DNA from 2 places in the Amycolatopsis sp. NPDC098790 genome. Region 1 is predicted to be linked to the other one. Evidence: riboswitches for the same ligand, from Rfam matches in the RefSeq annotation. Region 1 holds a riboswitch; the other holds the start of a gene.
What was found. A riboswitch is a leader RNA that binds a small molecule or an ion and turns the genes downstream of it on or off. The one in region 1 is predicted to bind cobalamin.
Positions count from the first base shown of each region.

Region 1 (6,891 bases):
GCAAGGCGATCGCCGGGACGCTGCCGCCGAGCAGGATGCCGGCCACTTCGGACCGGGATGCCAGGTGCGGCGACGTCGCGGTCACCGGCCGCGGCCCGCCGAGGTAGACGATCTGCCGGACCCCGGCCGCGGCGGCCACGGCGGCGAGGCGTTCGGCGATGACGCGGTCGTGCTCGGCGAAGTCGGCTCGCGCCAGCGAGTGCACGAGGTGGACGACCACGTCCGCGCCGGCGACCGCGGTCGCGAGCGCCCGGGGATCGGCCGCGTCCCCGAGCGTCACCTCGACGCCGTCGAGGAAGTGGTGCGCCGCGGTGCGGGACAGAGCGCGCACGGGGTGTCCGGCGGCGACGAGGTCGGCGACCAGGGCCCGGCCGACGAACCCGGTCGCTCCCAGCACCGTGCACCGCGGCGGAGGGGTCGTCGCGGTCCCGGCCGCACGCGAGGCGTTGTCGGTCATGCGAAGTCTCCCGATCACTGATGCACGGACGATGCGAATCTAGGCCCGCGCCGCCACTGCTGCCGGGTAAGCCGGTCACGGAAGTGTGCGGGCGGCCGGCCGGGATCGGGAAAACATCCCGTCGGGCCACCGGAATTCGCAGGTACAGTGCCTGTTGTGGAGCCGGCGGCCGCGTTGGTGGCCCTTCCGGGACGCAGGCGTTTTGCATCGACGGTGAATCGGACGAGCTCGCGGAGCGGAGGACCTCATGGCTGCACCACCGCCCGTCGTGACCGCGATCCGGGAACGGGCTCGCGACGCGCTCTTCGCCCGGATCGCGGGTCCTGACGGCCCCCGTAACCGGGCGCGGATCCACGGTGCGCCGGGGCCGCGGTGGTTCGCTCCGGGAAGCGCGATCCAGCGGGTGCACGGCGACACCGCCATGTTCGTCGGCGGCCTGCGCGCGTTGCTGCTGCAGTCGTTGCACCCGCTGGCGATGGCGGCGGTGGCCGCGCACTCCGGTTACCGCGGCGATCCGTGGGGCAGGCTGCAGCGGACCAGCACCTTCCTCGCCACGACGACGTTCGGCACGGCCGACGACGCCGGCCGCGCGGTTTCGGCCGTGCGCGCCGTGCACCGGCGGGTCCGCGGGGTCGCCGCGGACGGGCGGCCCTACCGCGCGGACGACCCGCACCTGCTCGCGTGGGTCCACATCGCCGAGGTCGACAGCTTTCTGCGCGCCCACCAGCGGTACGGCGCCCACCCGCTCGACGACGCGGGCAGAGATCGCTACGTCGCCGAGACCGCCGTCATCGCCCGCGCGCTCGGCGTGCCGGACCCGCCGGTGACGGTCGCCGCACTCGAGGACGAACTGGCGGCGTACCGACCGGAGCTGCGCGGCACCCGCGACGCCCGGCTGGCCGCCCGCTTCCTGCTGGTCACCCCGCCGATCCCGTGGCCGGCGAGGCTTCCGTACGCCGCGTTGGCGGCGTCGGCGGTGGCGATGCTGCCCGGCTGGGCGCGGCCGGAGCTGCGGCTGCCCCACCTGCCGGTCGCGGAGGCCACGGTCGTGCGCATCGCCGGGAAGAGCCTCGTGCACGCGGTGCGCTGGGTGATGGCCGCACCGGAGCCGTCCGCCGCCGGGTGAGCGTCGTCCTCGACGGGAGAGGACTTCGCGACCCGGATCACCGGCTGGACCGGCCGAATCCCGGGCGGGAGCCGCTACAGTCCGAGGTGCAGCTGGTTCGGTCTCCGCGTGCCCGTGGCGGTGACCGAGGCAAGAGGGAACCCGGTGGAAATCCGGGACTGCCCCGCAGCGGTGAGTGGGAACGAACGCCGTCAGTCCCTTCGAGGGACGAGCACTGAGCCACCCGGCTTGGGAAGCGACGGCCGGTAGGAACCCGGCGCACGCGCCGGAACGCCCGCGAGTCCGAAGACCTGCCGGCTGCGCACCCCACGACCGTGGGGTGCTGGCTGCGACCTCGCGGGCAGGTCACGCCGGATCACGACCGGGAACGGTCGCGGTTTGCCGTGCGCTCCCGCAGGTCCACGCGGACTCGCGAAGGAGAGCCCCGTGACCAGTACCACCCCGACCAGCCGCGCCACCGTGTACGGCTATCCGCGACAGGGCGCCGACCGGGAGCTCAAGAAGGCCGTCGAGGCCTACTGGAAGGGCCGGATCGACGCCGACGCCCTGCGCGCCACCGCTCGCGACCTGCGGCTGCGGAATCTGGCCGAACTGCGCGACGCCGGAATCGACGAGATCCCGAGCAACTGCTTCTCGTTCTACGACCACGTGCTGGACACCGCGGTCCTGCTCGGCGCGATCCCCGAGCGGCACCGCGCGGCCGAGAGCAAGCTGGACCGCTACTTCGCCATGGCCCGCGGCACCGCGGACGCGCCGCCGCTGGAGATGACGAAGTGGTTCGACACCAACTACCACTACCTCGTGCCCGAGCTGGGGCCCGGCACCCGCTTCACCCTGGACGCGAGCAAGCCCGTCGAGGAGTTCGCCGAGGCTCTCGAGCTGGGCGTGACGACCCGGCCGGTGCTCGTCGGCCCGGTGACCTTCCTGCTGCTGGCCAAGGACCCGACCGGCACCGAGGGCTTCCGGCCGCTGGACCTGCTCGACCGGGTCGTCCCGCTCTACGTCGATCTGTTGCGGCAGCTGCACGAGGCCGGCGCCGAGTGGGTTCAGCTCGACGAGCCCGCGCTCGTCACCGACCAGCCCGCCGAGGTCCTGGCCGAGGTCGCCGACACCTACGCCACCCTCGCCGCCGGAACCGCGCGGCCGAAGATCCTCCTCGCGTCCTACTTCGACCGGCTCGGCGACGCGCTCCCGGTGCTGGCGTCGTCGCCGGTCGAGGGCCTGGCGCTGGACTTCACGAACAACGCCGCGGCCAACCTCGACGACCTCGCGCGTGCCGGCGGAATCCTGGACAAGCGGCTGGTCGCGGGCGTCGTCAACGGCCGCAACGTCTGGGCCGCCGACCTCACCGCCGCGCTGTCCACCCTGGCCACGCTGCTCGGCCTGGCCGGCTCGGTCGACGTCGCCGCGTCCTGTTCGCTCCTGCACGTGCCCTACGACGTCACCCTCGAGACCGATCTGGACCCCGAGATCGCCGGGTGGCTGTCCTTCGCCCGGCAGAAGCTCGGCGAGATCGTCACGCTGCGCCGCGGCCTGACCGAGGACCGCACCGCCATCGCCGGCGTCCTGCGGACCAACGCCGACCGCCTGGCCTCGCGGGCGGCCTCGCCGATCGTGCAGGTGCCCGCCGTCCGTGACCGCGTCGCCGCGGTCACCGACGCCGACTTGCACCGCGTCAGCCCGTACGGCAAGCGCCGTCAGGCCCAGCAGGAGCGCCTGCACCTGCCGGAGCTGCCGACCACCACGATCGGCTCGTTCCCGCAGACCGCGGACCTGCGCAAGGCCCGCGCGGCGCTGCGGGCGGGCAAGCTCGACCAGGACGCCTACCGCGAGGCGATGCGCGCCGAGGTCCGCGCGGTGATCGCCGAGCAGGAGCGGCTCGGCCTGGACGTGCTGGTGCACGGCGAACCCGAGCGCAACGACATGGTCCAGTACTTCGGCGAGCGGCTGACCGGGTTCCTGGCCACCGAGCACGGCTGGGTCCAGTCCTACGGCACGCGGTACGTGCGTCCGCCGCTGATCGTCGGCGACGTCGCCCGGCCCGAGCCGATGACCGTCGAGTGGGCCACCTACGCCCAGAGCCAGACCGAAAAGCCGGTGAAGGGCATGCTGACCGGGCCGGTCACGATGCTCGCGTGGTCGTTCGTGCGCGACGACCAGCCCGAGGGTGACACCGCCCGCCAGGTCGCGTTGGCCCTGCGCGACGAGGTCGCCGACCTCGAAGCCGCCGGGATCTCGGTCATCCAGGTCGACGAGCCCGCGCTGCGGGAGACCCTGCCGTTGCGCGCCGCGGACCGCGCGGCGTACCTGGACTGGGCGGTCGCGTCGTTCCGGCTGGCCACCGCGGGCGTGCGGGACGACACCCAGATCCACACGCACATGTGCTACGCCGAGTTCGGCGACGTGCTGCGGGCGATCGTCGACATGGACGCCGACGTGATCAGCCTGGAGGCGGCGCGGTCGGCGATGGCGATCGTCGCCGACCTGGCCCGGGCCGGGTACCCGAACGAGGCCGGGCCGGGCGTCTGGGACATCCACTCGCCGCGGGTGCCGTCGGTCGAGGAGATCGTGGGGCACCTGCGCACCGCGGTCGCCGCGTTCCCGGCCGAGCGGCTGTGGGTCAACCCGGACTGCGGCCTGAAGACCCGTGGCTACCCGGAGGTGCGGGCCACCCTGGCCAACCTGGTCGAGGCCACCGGGCAGCTGAGGGCGCGGGCGTGACGAGCACTTCACCGCGGCGGGCGGTCGCCCCGCCCGCCGCGGTCCCCCGCACGGTCCGGGACCGTCTCGCCGCCGGCACGCCGGTGCTCTCGCTGGAGTTCATGCCACCGCGTCCGGCCGACGACGCCGGCCGGATCTGGCAGAACGTCCGCAAGCTCGAATCCCTGCACCCGGGATTCGTGTCCGTCACCTACGGAGCCGGCGGATCGACCCGGGACAACACCATCGCGGTCGCGGCCCGGATCGCCCGGGAGACCACGATGCTGCCGGTCGTCCACCTCACCGCGGTCGACCACTCGGTCCGGGACCTGCGGTCGTTCGTCGGGGCGCTGGCCGACGCCGGGGTGGTCGACGTGCTGGCGCTGCGCGGCGACCCGCCCGGGGACATCGGCGGCGAGTGGGTCCGCCACCCGGAGGGCCTCGAGTACGCGAGCGAGCTGGTGACCCTGCTGCGTGAGCACGGCGACTTCTGCGTGGGCGTGGCCGCGTTCCCGTTCGGGCACCCGCGTTCGGCTTCGCCGGAGGCGGACACCGCCCACTTCGTGGCGAAGTGCCGAGCAGGCGCGGACTACGCCATCACCCAGATGGTCTTCGACGCCGACGACTACCTCCGGCTGCGCGACCGCGTCGCGGCGGCGGGCTGTGCCACGCCGATCATCCCCGCGCTGATGCCGGTGACGACGATGAAGACCATCGCCCGCTCGGAGCAGCTGTCCGGGGCGCCGTTCCCGGCCCACCTGGCGGAGCGGTTCGACGCGGTCGCGGACGATCCCGCGGCCGTCCGGAGCCTGGGCATCGAGCAGGCGATCCTGCTCGCCCAGCGACTTCTCGCCGAAGGTGTCCCGGGTCTGCACTTCATCACGTTCAACTTCGCCAGGGCCACCAAGGAAGTCGTCGCGGAACTGCCGGTGTTTTCGTGATGCCCTCGAAGCCGCGCGTGGCCGGGCGGTCACTTCCCGGTCGTGCTGCCCTGGGCGAGGCGGGAGAGGTGGTCCCACTGCTCCAGCCCGGCGAGCCGGCCGGCGAACTCCGTGCGCAGCGCGTCGAGGCCGCCGGTGCCGAACAGCACCCGCAGCGGCGGGTTCGGGGCGTCGGCCACCGCCAGCAGTGCCGCCGAAGTCGCGGCCGGGTCGCCCGGGGCGAAACCACTGCCCGACCCGGCGAACAGGGCCTCCCGGGCGTGGGCGTAGGCCGGGTTCGGCTGGGACTGCGGAGAGGCCTCGGCCAGTCCGGTGGGGAACATGATCGGCTCGATCAGCGTGACGTGGATGCCGTACGCCTCGACCTCGGCGGCCAGGGACTGGCTCATCGCTTCCAGGGCCCATTTGGTGGCCTGGTAGATGCCCAGCGCCGGGTAGGCGACGAGCCCGCCGATCGAGGAGACCTGCAGGATCCGGCCGGAGCGGCGCTCACGCATCCCGGGCAGCACGGCCCGGGTGGTCCACAGCGCACCGAAGTAGTTGACGTCCATCTGCGCCAGGGCCTGCTCGGCGCCGACCTCTTCGACCGCGCCGACGAGCATGTGCCCGGCGTTGTTGACCAGGACGTCGACGCCGCCGAAGCGCTGCTCGGCGGCGTGCACCGCGGCGTCGACGGCAGCCCGGTCGGTGACGTCGAGTGCCAGCGGCAGCAGCCGGCCGCCGTGACGGCCGGCGAGCGGTTCGAGGACCGCGACGTCGCGGGCGGTGGCGACGACCTGGTCGCCGCGGTCGAGGACCGCTTCGGTCCAGAGCGCGCCGAGCCCTCGGGAGGCGCCGGTGACGAACCAGGTGCGGGCGGAAGACATGCGATTTCTCCGTTCGTGAGTCGGTGGAACCCAGCTTCGGCGGTGGGGCGCGCGGTAGGCAGAGTGAAGTTCTCCCTGCCTGGCGCGGTGCCGGTGGCGCAGACTGTTCGTTGTGGACACTCGGCAGCTCGCTCGGTTCCTCCGCGTCCGGCGTGCGGCGCTCAGCCCCGCCGACGTCGGCCTGGTCGTGGCCGGGCGGCGGCGCACCCCGGGGCTGCGCCGGGAGGAGGTGGCCGGGCTCGCCGGCATCTCGACCGACTACTACACCCGCCTCGAGCAGGAGCGGGCCACGGCGACGCCGTCGGAGTCGGTGCTGCGCGCCGTGACCCGCGCGCTGCGGCTGAGCCTGGACGAACGCGACCACCTCTACCGGCTGTGCGGGCTGAACGTGCCGGACCGCCGCCGCGGCGACCGGCACGTCGCCCCGGCCCTGCTGGCCGTCCTCGACCGGCTGCACGACGTGCCCGCCCAGGTGATGACCGACCTCGGCGACACGCTGGCCCAGAACCACCTCGCCCGCGCGGTGTTCGGTGACCTCACCGGCCGCACCGGCCCCGAGGCGAGCGTCATCTACCGCTGGTTCACCGACCCGGGCGCGCGCGGCGGGTTCCCGGTCGCCGACCACGCGGGCGAGTCGCGGGCCCTGGTCGCCGACCTGCGGGCGGCCGTCGCCCGCCGTGACGACGACCCCGCCCGCGCCCTGGTCGACCAGCTGCGCGCCGGCAGCCCCGAGTTCGCCGGGTTGTGGGAGCTGCACGACGTCGCCGTGATGCGGTGCCGCCGCAAACGGATCCTGCACCC
Region 1 is NZ_JBIWAI010000002.1:865,391-872,281, forward strand. It holds gene ACIQWX_RS17660 (DUF2867 domain-containing protein) at 1-457, opposite strand, end outside; gene ACIQWX_RS17665 (oxygenase MpaB family protein) at 705-1,583, shown strand; cobalamin riboswitch at 1,660-1,896, shown strand; gene metE (5-methyltetrahydropteroyltriglutamate--homocysteine S-methyltransferase) at 2,010-4,304, shown strand; gene ACIQWX_RS17675 (methylenetetrahydrofolate reductase) at 4,301-5,224, shown strand; gene ACIQWX_RS17680 (SDR family NAD(P)-dependent oxidoreductase) at 5,254-6,090, opposite strand; gene ACIQWX_RS17685 (helix-turn-helix domain-containing protein) at 6,203-6,891, shown strand, end outside.

Region 2 (6,891 bases), 170 kb from region 1:
CTCGGAATCGGCTTGCCGGTCGCTGGTGGTCTGCAAGCACGTTGCGGGTTGACGCCGTTCGATCAGGATGTTCGTTACCTGGCCGGCGGGTTCACCTACGAATGTGTCGGGGTGACCGATGGCGCTTACGACTTCACCGGCGCCGACGGCGGTGTCTCCAGCCTGATCGAGAAAGAGAACGAGAGCGTCGTCGCCGGGCCCGATCCCTATGTGCGAGTGGCGCTGCTCGCGCCACTCGCACCAGGAGTGTTCACTCGCCAGCAGATCGTCCACGCGCTTCAAGGCGTCTTCCTGGCGCAACAGCATGCCAATGCCGTCAACACGGTCAAGGTGGAGCTGGTGCTGGCCAACGAGGGGCGAAACCAAGCGCACTGGCGCCCGGTGATCGACCAGCTCGTCAGGATGGCGGGGGAGGAGCACCCGCTCGTCGCGGTCGTCGGCCTCGGCGTCAGCACTACGAATTCGGTCCAGGGCGTGCAGGCGCTGGCTCGGCGTGGCATCCCCATGGTCGCGGCGACCGCCAATGCCCTGCACGCCGACGGCCTCTTCCGGATCACCCCGGACAACCAAGAATTCGCTGCTGCGTTGCGGCGGTCGTGGCCGGGGCAGGGGCCGGACTACGTGCTCAGCGACGGGTTGCCGGACGTGTACGTGGAATCTCTGCGGAAGGCGTTCTTGTCGACCTGGCATGTGCCGGAGGTGTGGAACGGCGGACGTATGTACCTTCCCGGCTGCCCATCGGGGACGCTTTACGCCGGCCGTAGCTCGGGCTTGACCGACGTGGCGGACTACCTCACGACGACCTGCCCCGGCGCTCCGGTCACCGTCGGTTCGGTGTCGACCGGCCGGCCGGAGCTCGCATCCCGATCAGCTGGAGGTGCCGTTCGGGTGATCTGCGCGATCTCCGTGGACCCAGTCGGGTGGTCGGCGGCTCCCCAGCGCGCTCCAGCCGCCTTCGAGGGGTTCCGAGAGGAATACGCCGGCCGGTTCGGCGAACCGTTGAACGACGGTTTCGCGCTCCTCTACCACGACGCCGCCGCGGCGGCCTTCACAGCGATCAAGGGGCGGCAGCCGACCGCCGAGACTGTGCGCGAGACCCTTCCGACCGTCGAGGTGCAGGGCGCAACGGGCACGTTCCGGTTCAACCGCACAGGAGACCCCGTCGGCAGGCCGATTCCGGTCATCACCGAACCCGGAAGCGGTCCTGACCCGCATCCGTACCTGAGCCGGTGACGAGCCAAGAGAGTCGGTCCGGCGTCCCGCTGGTGCTGGTCGGCCGGATGCCGGACTCGTCAGCGCAGCCGGAGGCGCCGTTGTCGGTATGCTCGTGGATTTGGCGGCGAGACGCCGGTCGGCGGACAAGGTCATCAGTCGAAAGGTGACAGGCGTTCAGAAGAAGCGCGCGGATGCGGTGACGATCTGAAGGCAGTGGCGCTGCGTCCGCAGGTCGGCGTGCAACGCCCGCTGCAGGGCCGGGTCGGGCAAGCCGGTCGGGTGGTGCGTTGCCATTGCAGGGCGATGAAGAACCCGAGGACTTCCTGCTGCTCCGGCGAGGGGGTGCGGGCCCGGCTGGGAGGACGCCATCGGCACGCCGATGACGACGACGAACGCCGCGGCCGCGACGAGCGTTGCGTTCCACGTGCCGAGGCGGGTGCTCAGGCGCTTGCCCAGCCACACCGCGCCGGCGAGGAAGAGGATCGAGGCGGCGACCATGGTCAGGTACAGGCCGCCGCGGGCGCCGATCGTCTCCGGGTGCCCGATCGACGGCGGGTTCGCCGGGTATTTCAGGAACGGGACCAGGTACAGCGCCAGGAATCCGGCGCCGGCGACGAGCAGCGCCAAGACTCGCGGCCGGACGCGGCCGGCGCGGCCGAGCGAGACCGTGTAGACGACCGCGAACAGCGCGCCCATCGCGACGCCGAAGATGATCATGCCGACGCCGATGCCGACGTTCGCTTGGATCGCCCGGCTGAATACCTCGGGGCCTTCGGATTCCACAGGCAGCCCGGCGGCCTGGTTGAGTGCCGCTTCGGCCTCGCTGCGGCCCGATTCGTAGTCGATCGCCGACTGGATCAGGTGTTCGGCGAAGATCCGTGCGAAGACGAACGCGAGCAGGCCGCCGAGCGCGCCGGCGAGGGGCCCGCGCAGGACGAGTTTCTTTTCCATATCCGGTTGTCCGTTCCGAGGGCGCTCGATGGCAGGGGAAGCCGAGGAAGTGGCGCGCGTCGTGGACGAACTCGTGCACGTGCGTATCGTCGCCGAACAGGGACGTGGCGCCCTGGTCGATGCCGACGAAGTAGTAGATCATCAGCGCGGGCGAGCACGGTCAAGCCGAGCCACAGCACGGCTTTCGACACCGGCAGGACGACCGGGGGCGAGCCGGAGCCGGCGGGAATGCTGGTCAGATCGGGCCTCCTTAGGGGATTTCGCGTCCCTGGTTCGTTGGGGCTGGTGACGGTTCCTCGACCTGGCTCGCCCATCTCAGGCACGATGGGCACACAGCGGCGCGACCGCGCCGGATTCTCACCGGCTTCGGGAAATTGTCACGTGGGGATGACGGACGGGCCGGCGCTGAGGGCGCCGATCCGCCGGTCAGCGTGCTGTTCGTCGGGAAACGGCCGGATTTCGCTTTCTCGGACAGGGGAGGTCGATCCATGGGGACCGGACCGGTGCCGCGCCGGATGCGACTAGCGGGTGCCGACGTGGTCGTGCTCGATCCCGCTGCCTTCGCGCAGCTCGACGCGAGCCGACAACAGCTCGGCGCGAAGATGGAGCAGATCGCCTCCCTCAAGCGGCTGCTGCGCGATGCGGCCGAATTGCTGGACGTTGTCGAAGGGCAGTTGCCCGCGCTGGCCGCATGCGGCGAACCGGCGCCGGACGACGGGTGCTGTCCGAAGCACGTGCTCCAGGCTGCACTCGCTGCTCGTAGGGACCTTGCCGTTCGGAGTGGGGCGCGCTCGGGACGGCGGGGCCGCGGCGGTGCCCCTGATGTGACGCAGACGTGAGTTTTGCCGTTTCCGTCCGGCTGGACAGCTGCTACGGTCAAGGCGTTTGGCCAATACAACTTCATCATTTGCTGCCCGTGGCGGGGGAAGCCGGTCGAAATCCGGCACTGTCGCGCAACCGTGGGTCACCTTGGGTGACGAGTCGGACTACCTCCTCGGGCAGGTGTTGTCGATCCGCTGTCGCGTAAGCAGTGAGTGACGCCCGGCCCTCAGGGCCGGTCCCTCCCTCGTGCGCGTCGGCGCCTGGGGAGAGGAAGGACGACTTGGCCGGCACGCGCCTTGCGGCTTTGGTGTCCGCTGTTGCGGTGGTCGCCGTAGGCACGCTAAGCCCGGCTTTCGCCGGCGAAACCGCCTCGAAGCCGACGTCGCAGTGGCTTTCCGCGCAGCTCTCGCCCGAGGGGACCCTGCAGAACCCGCTGGGCGGCGAGCTGCCCGACCACGGCCTGATGATCGACACGCTGTTCGCGATGTACGCCTCGGGCGACGGCGCCCTGGCTGCGCCGATCGTGGCGTACCTCGACCACCACGCCACCGACTACTACACCTGGGACGGGCTCGTCCCGGGCCAAGGCTACGACGCCATCATCACCGGCGGCGCCGCGGCGAAGGTGCTGGTCGCCGCGGAAGTCGCCGGACGGGACCCACGGAACTTCGGCGGGCACGACATGGTCGCCGAAACCCTGGGCGCGATCATGCGTTCGGGCGTGGACAGGGGCCGGGTCAGCGATTACTCGAAGAACCCCGACTTCAAGGACTTCGTCAGCAACAACGCCAACATGTTCGGCCAGGCCCTGGCCGTGATCGGGCTCGCCGGGGTCGGCCTGACCGACCGGCTCGCGCTCGACACGATGCTGTCCCAGCAGTGCTCGGAGGGCTACTTCCGGATCTTCTTCGGCCTCGTTCCCACGACCGAGACCGGCGACCAGGTGACGCCGGACGGGCACAAGGTTTCGACCTGTGACGAGGGCAAGCCGTTCGGCCAGTCGGCGCCCGACGGCGACGCCACCGGGATCGCGCTGTCGGCGATGCTCGCCGCCCGCGACGCCGGTGCGGCCGGTCTCGACGCGCCCATCACCAAGACCGTGCGGTGGCTGAAGGCGCATCAGACCACGAGCGGCGGCTGGGGCGGTGGCGTCGGCACCGAAGCGGCCAACACCAACAGCACCGGCCTGATCCTGCAGGCCCTCGCCGACGCCGGCTGCGTGGACGCCGCGATGACGTCGGGGGCGGCGTTCCTCGAGTCCGCCCAGGTGACCGCAGCGGACTTGGGCACCCGGCTCGAGGACCAGGTCGGTGCCATCGCCTACACCCCGGCCGAGTACCAGGCAGCGCGCACGAACGGGATCGCCGGGCTCGACACCTGGATCCGCGCCAGCGCGCAGGCAGGACTCGGCCTGTCCCAGGTCGGCTTCCACGACCTCACCCTGCGCCGCGCCGGGACACCGACGTCGCCGGACCCTGGCTGTCTGCCACCGCCACCGCCATCACCGCCCGGCGAAAAACCTGCGCCGACGGGCGAGCACTTGTCGACGCCGCCGGTCAGCAAGAAGGTCGGCAGCCCGGCCATCAGGCGCGGCTTACCCCGCGGCACGGTGGTGACGCCTCCGAGCGCGCCGACGCAGGTCACCGGCCCGACCCCGGCCGGCCGGCTCGCCGGCTACCTCGCCGGGCAACTCGTCGACGGCGACCACGTCGAGGTCACCCAGGACGGCAAGACGTTCGTCGACTATGACCTCACCGCCGACCTCGTGCTCGGCCTGCGCACTCTGGGCCAGCAGCCGGACGCTGTCGCGCGGGCGTCCCGGTTCCTGCTGAACCCGGACTCGATCAAGGCCTACGCCCACGGCGCGCCCTACGAGAAGGGCGCGGCGTCCTACGCCGAGCCCCTGGCCAAGCTGCAGATCATCGCGCGGTTCGCGGGGTCCGGGGACAACGACCTCACCCGCGACCTCGCCGCACTGCGCACTCCGGACGGCGAGTTCACCGACACCGGCGAGTTCGCCGACGGCACGAAATCGCTCCAGCGCCACGCGTGGGCCACCCTGGCGACCACGACGAGCGCCAACCCGGCCGCGTCCATCGACGTGTTGATCGCCCACCAATGCGCGGATGGGCTCTTCCCGGCGGCGTTCTCCGCGGAGTCCTGCGCCACCGGAGACCTCGCGGCGACCGCCGTCGCGGTGCAGGCACTGGCCGCCGAGCCGCGCAATTCCGTTCCGGCGGTCTCGACGTCCGAACGTCGTCACGCGCTGGAAACCGCCGCCGCGGCCCTGACCGCTCGGACCGGCGAGGACGGGACCGTGACGGGCGCCGACGGTCAGCCGGACCTCGCGCTGACCGCCGTCGTCGCCGGGGGCCGCCAGGTGGCCGGGCTGGACGCGAGCAAGGCCGCGCGCACACTCGGCGGGCTGGCGCTTGCCGACGGCGGGTTCCCGAAGTCGCCGGGCGGGCCGAGCGACCCGGGCACGAGCATCGCGGCGGCGACCGGGGTCGCCGGCCGGACCTGGCTCGACGCGGACGGCTCTCCACTGACGACCGCCCAGCCACGACCGGTCGTCCAGCCGCTCGCCGCAGGCCTGCCCGTCATCGCGCAACCGGTCTCGAGCAATTCCGCCTTCTGGCTGGCGACCCGGTTCTCCGGCGCCGCGCTCGTCCTCGTCTTCGCGTTGGCCGTCGGCCTGCGCCACCTCGTCCGTCGCACCACACCACACAACCGGGGGTAACAGCATGAGACGCATCCGTACGATCCTCGCCGGGGCCGTCCTGACGGCCGGGCTGGTCACGGCCGCGGCGTCGCCCGCGTCGGCGATCGACCCGACCAAGGGCTACGACGGCATCTGCACCGGCGCCGACGCGCTCACCGGCGTCACCGTCGTCGTCGACTTCCAGGAGCTCGGCGGCACGACGATCACCCGCTGCTCGCCGAACCCGAGCCCGGGCGCCGCCCGCACCGGGATCGCGGCCATCCAGGACGCGGGGATAGCAGTCGCCGGCACCGCGCAATGGGGACTCGGATTCGTGTGCCGGCTGGAGAACCGGCCGTCCGCGACCGAGGTCATCCCGATCACGGGCAACCCGACCTACAAGGAAGGGTGCATCCGGACGCCGCCCGCGTCCGCGTACTGGTCGTACTGGAACGCCGACGGCTCCGGGAACACCTGGACCTACAGCAGCTACGGCGCACTCAACCGCACCGTCGTCCCCGGCGGCTTCGAGGGCTGGTCGTTCTCGCTGAACAAGACCGCGAGCACCAACCCGGTCCCGCGCGTGACCCCACGCAACCCGGCGGTCGGCGCGAGCACGCCGACGGTGTCGCTGTCGGTCGACGACCTGGACCGCAAGATCACCCTGGGCCAGAGCACCACGCTGACCTGGACCTCGACCAACTCGACGACGCTGACCGCGCAGTCGGTGTCCCCGGCCACCGGTGGCGGCAGCTGGTCCGGTTCGCTGGCGGTGCCGGGCGGCACGAAGACGATCACGCCGACCGCCAAGGGCACCTACACCTACACGATCCAGGCCACCGGGGCCGGTGGCTCCACCAGCTCGACGGCCACCCTCACGGTGCAATGAGGCGGATCCTGACGAGCGCGGCCGTCGCCCTGCTGACGGCCGCGCTCACCGCGGGCCCGGCGCACGCGATCGACCAGAGCAAGGGCAAACCCGGCTTCTGCGCCGACGGCACCGGCGTCACCGTTGTGATCGATTTCCAGCAGCTCGGCGGCACGACGATCGTGCGCTGTGACCCGCAGGCAGGCCGCGGCACCGGCCTGGACGCGCTGAAGAACGCCGGCTTCCAGATCGCCGGTGTGCAGCGCTGGGGTGAGGCGTTCATCTGCCGGATCGAGAACCGCCCGTCGGCAGTGGAGGAGATTCCGGTCAAGGG
Region 2 is NZ_JBIWAI010000002.1:1,039,970-1,046,860, forward strand. It holds gene ACIQWX_RS18515 (hypothetical protein) at 1-1,233, shown strand, start outside; gene ACIQWX_RS18520 (CbtA family protein) at 1,390-2,166, opposite strand; cobalamin riboswitch at 2,467-2,531, opposite strand; gene ACIQWX_RS18525 (hypothetical protein) at 2,703-3,005, shown strand; adenosylcobalamin (AdoCbl) riboswitch at 3,064-3,209, shown strand; gene ACIQWX_RS18530 (hypothetical protein) at 3,269-5,728, shown strand; gene ACIQWX_RS18535 (ABC transporter substrate-binding protein) at 5,733-6,578, shown strand; gene ACIQWX_RS18540 (ABC transporter substrate-binding protein) at 6,575-6,891, shown strand, end outside.
Region 2: linked by a shared signal. The riboswitch ahead of ACIQWX_RS18530 (hypothetical protein) and the one ahead of metE (5-methyltetrahydropteroyltriglutamate--homocysteine S-methyltransferase) in region 1 are both predicted to bind cobalamin.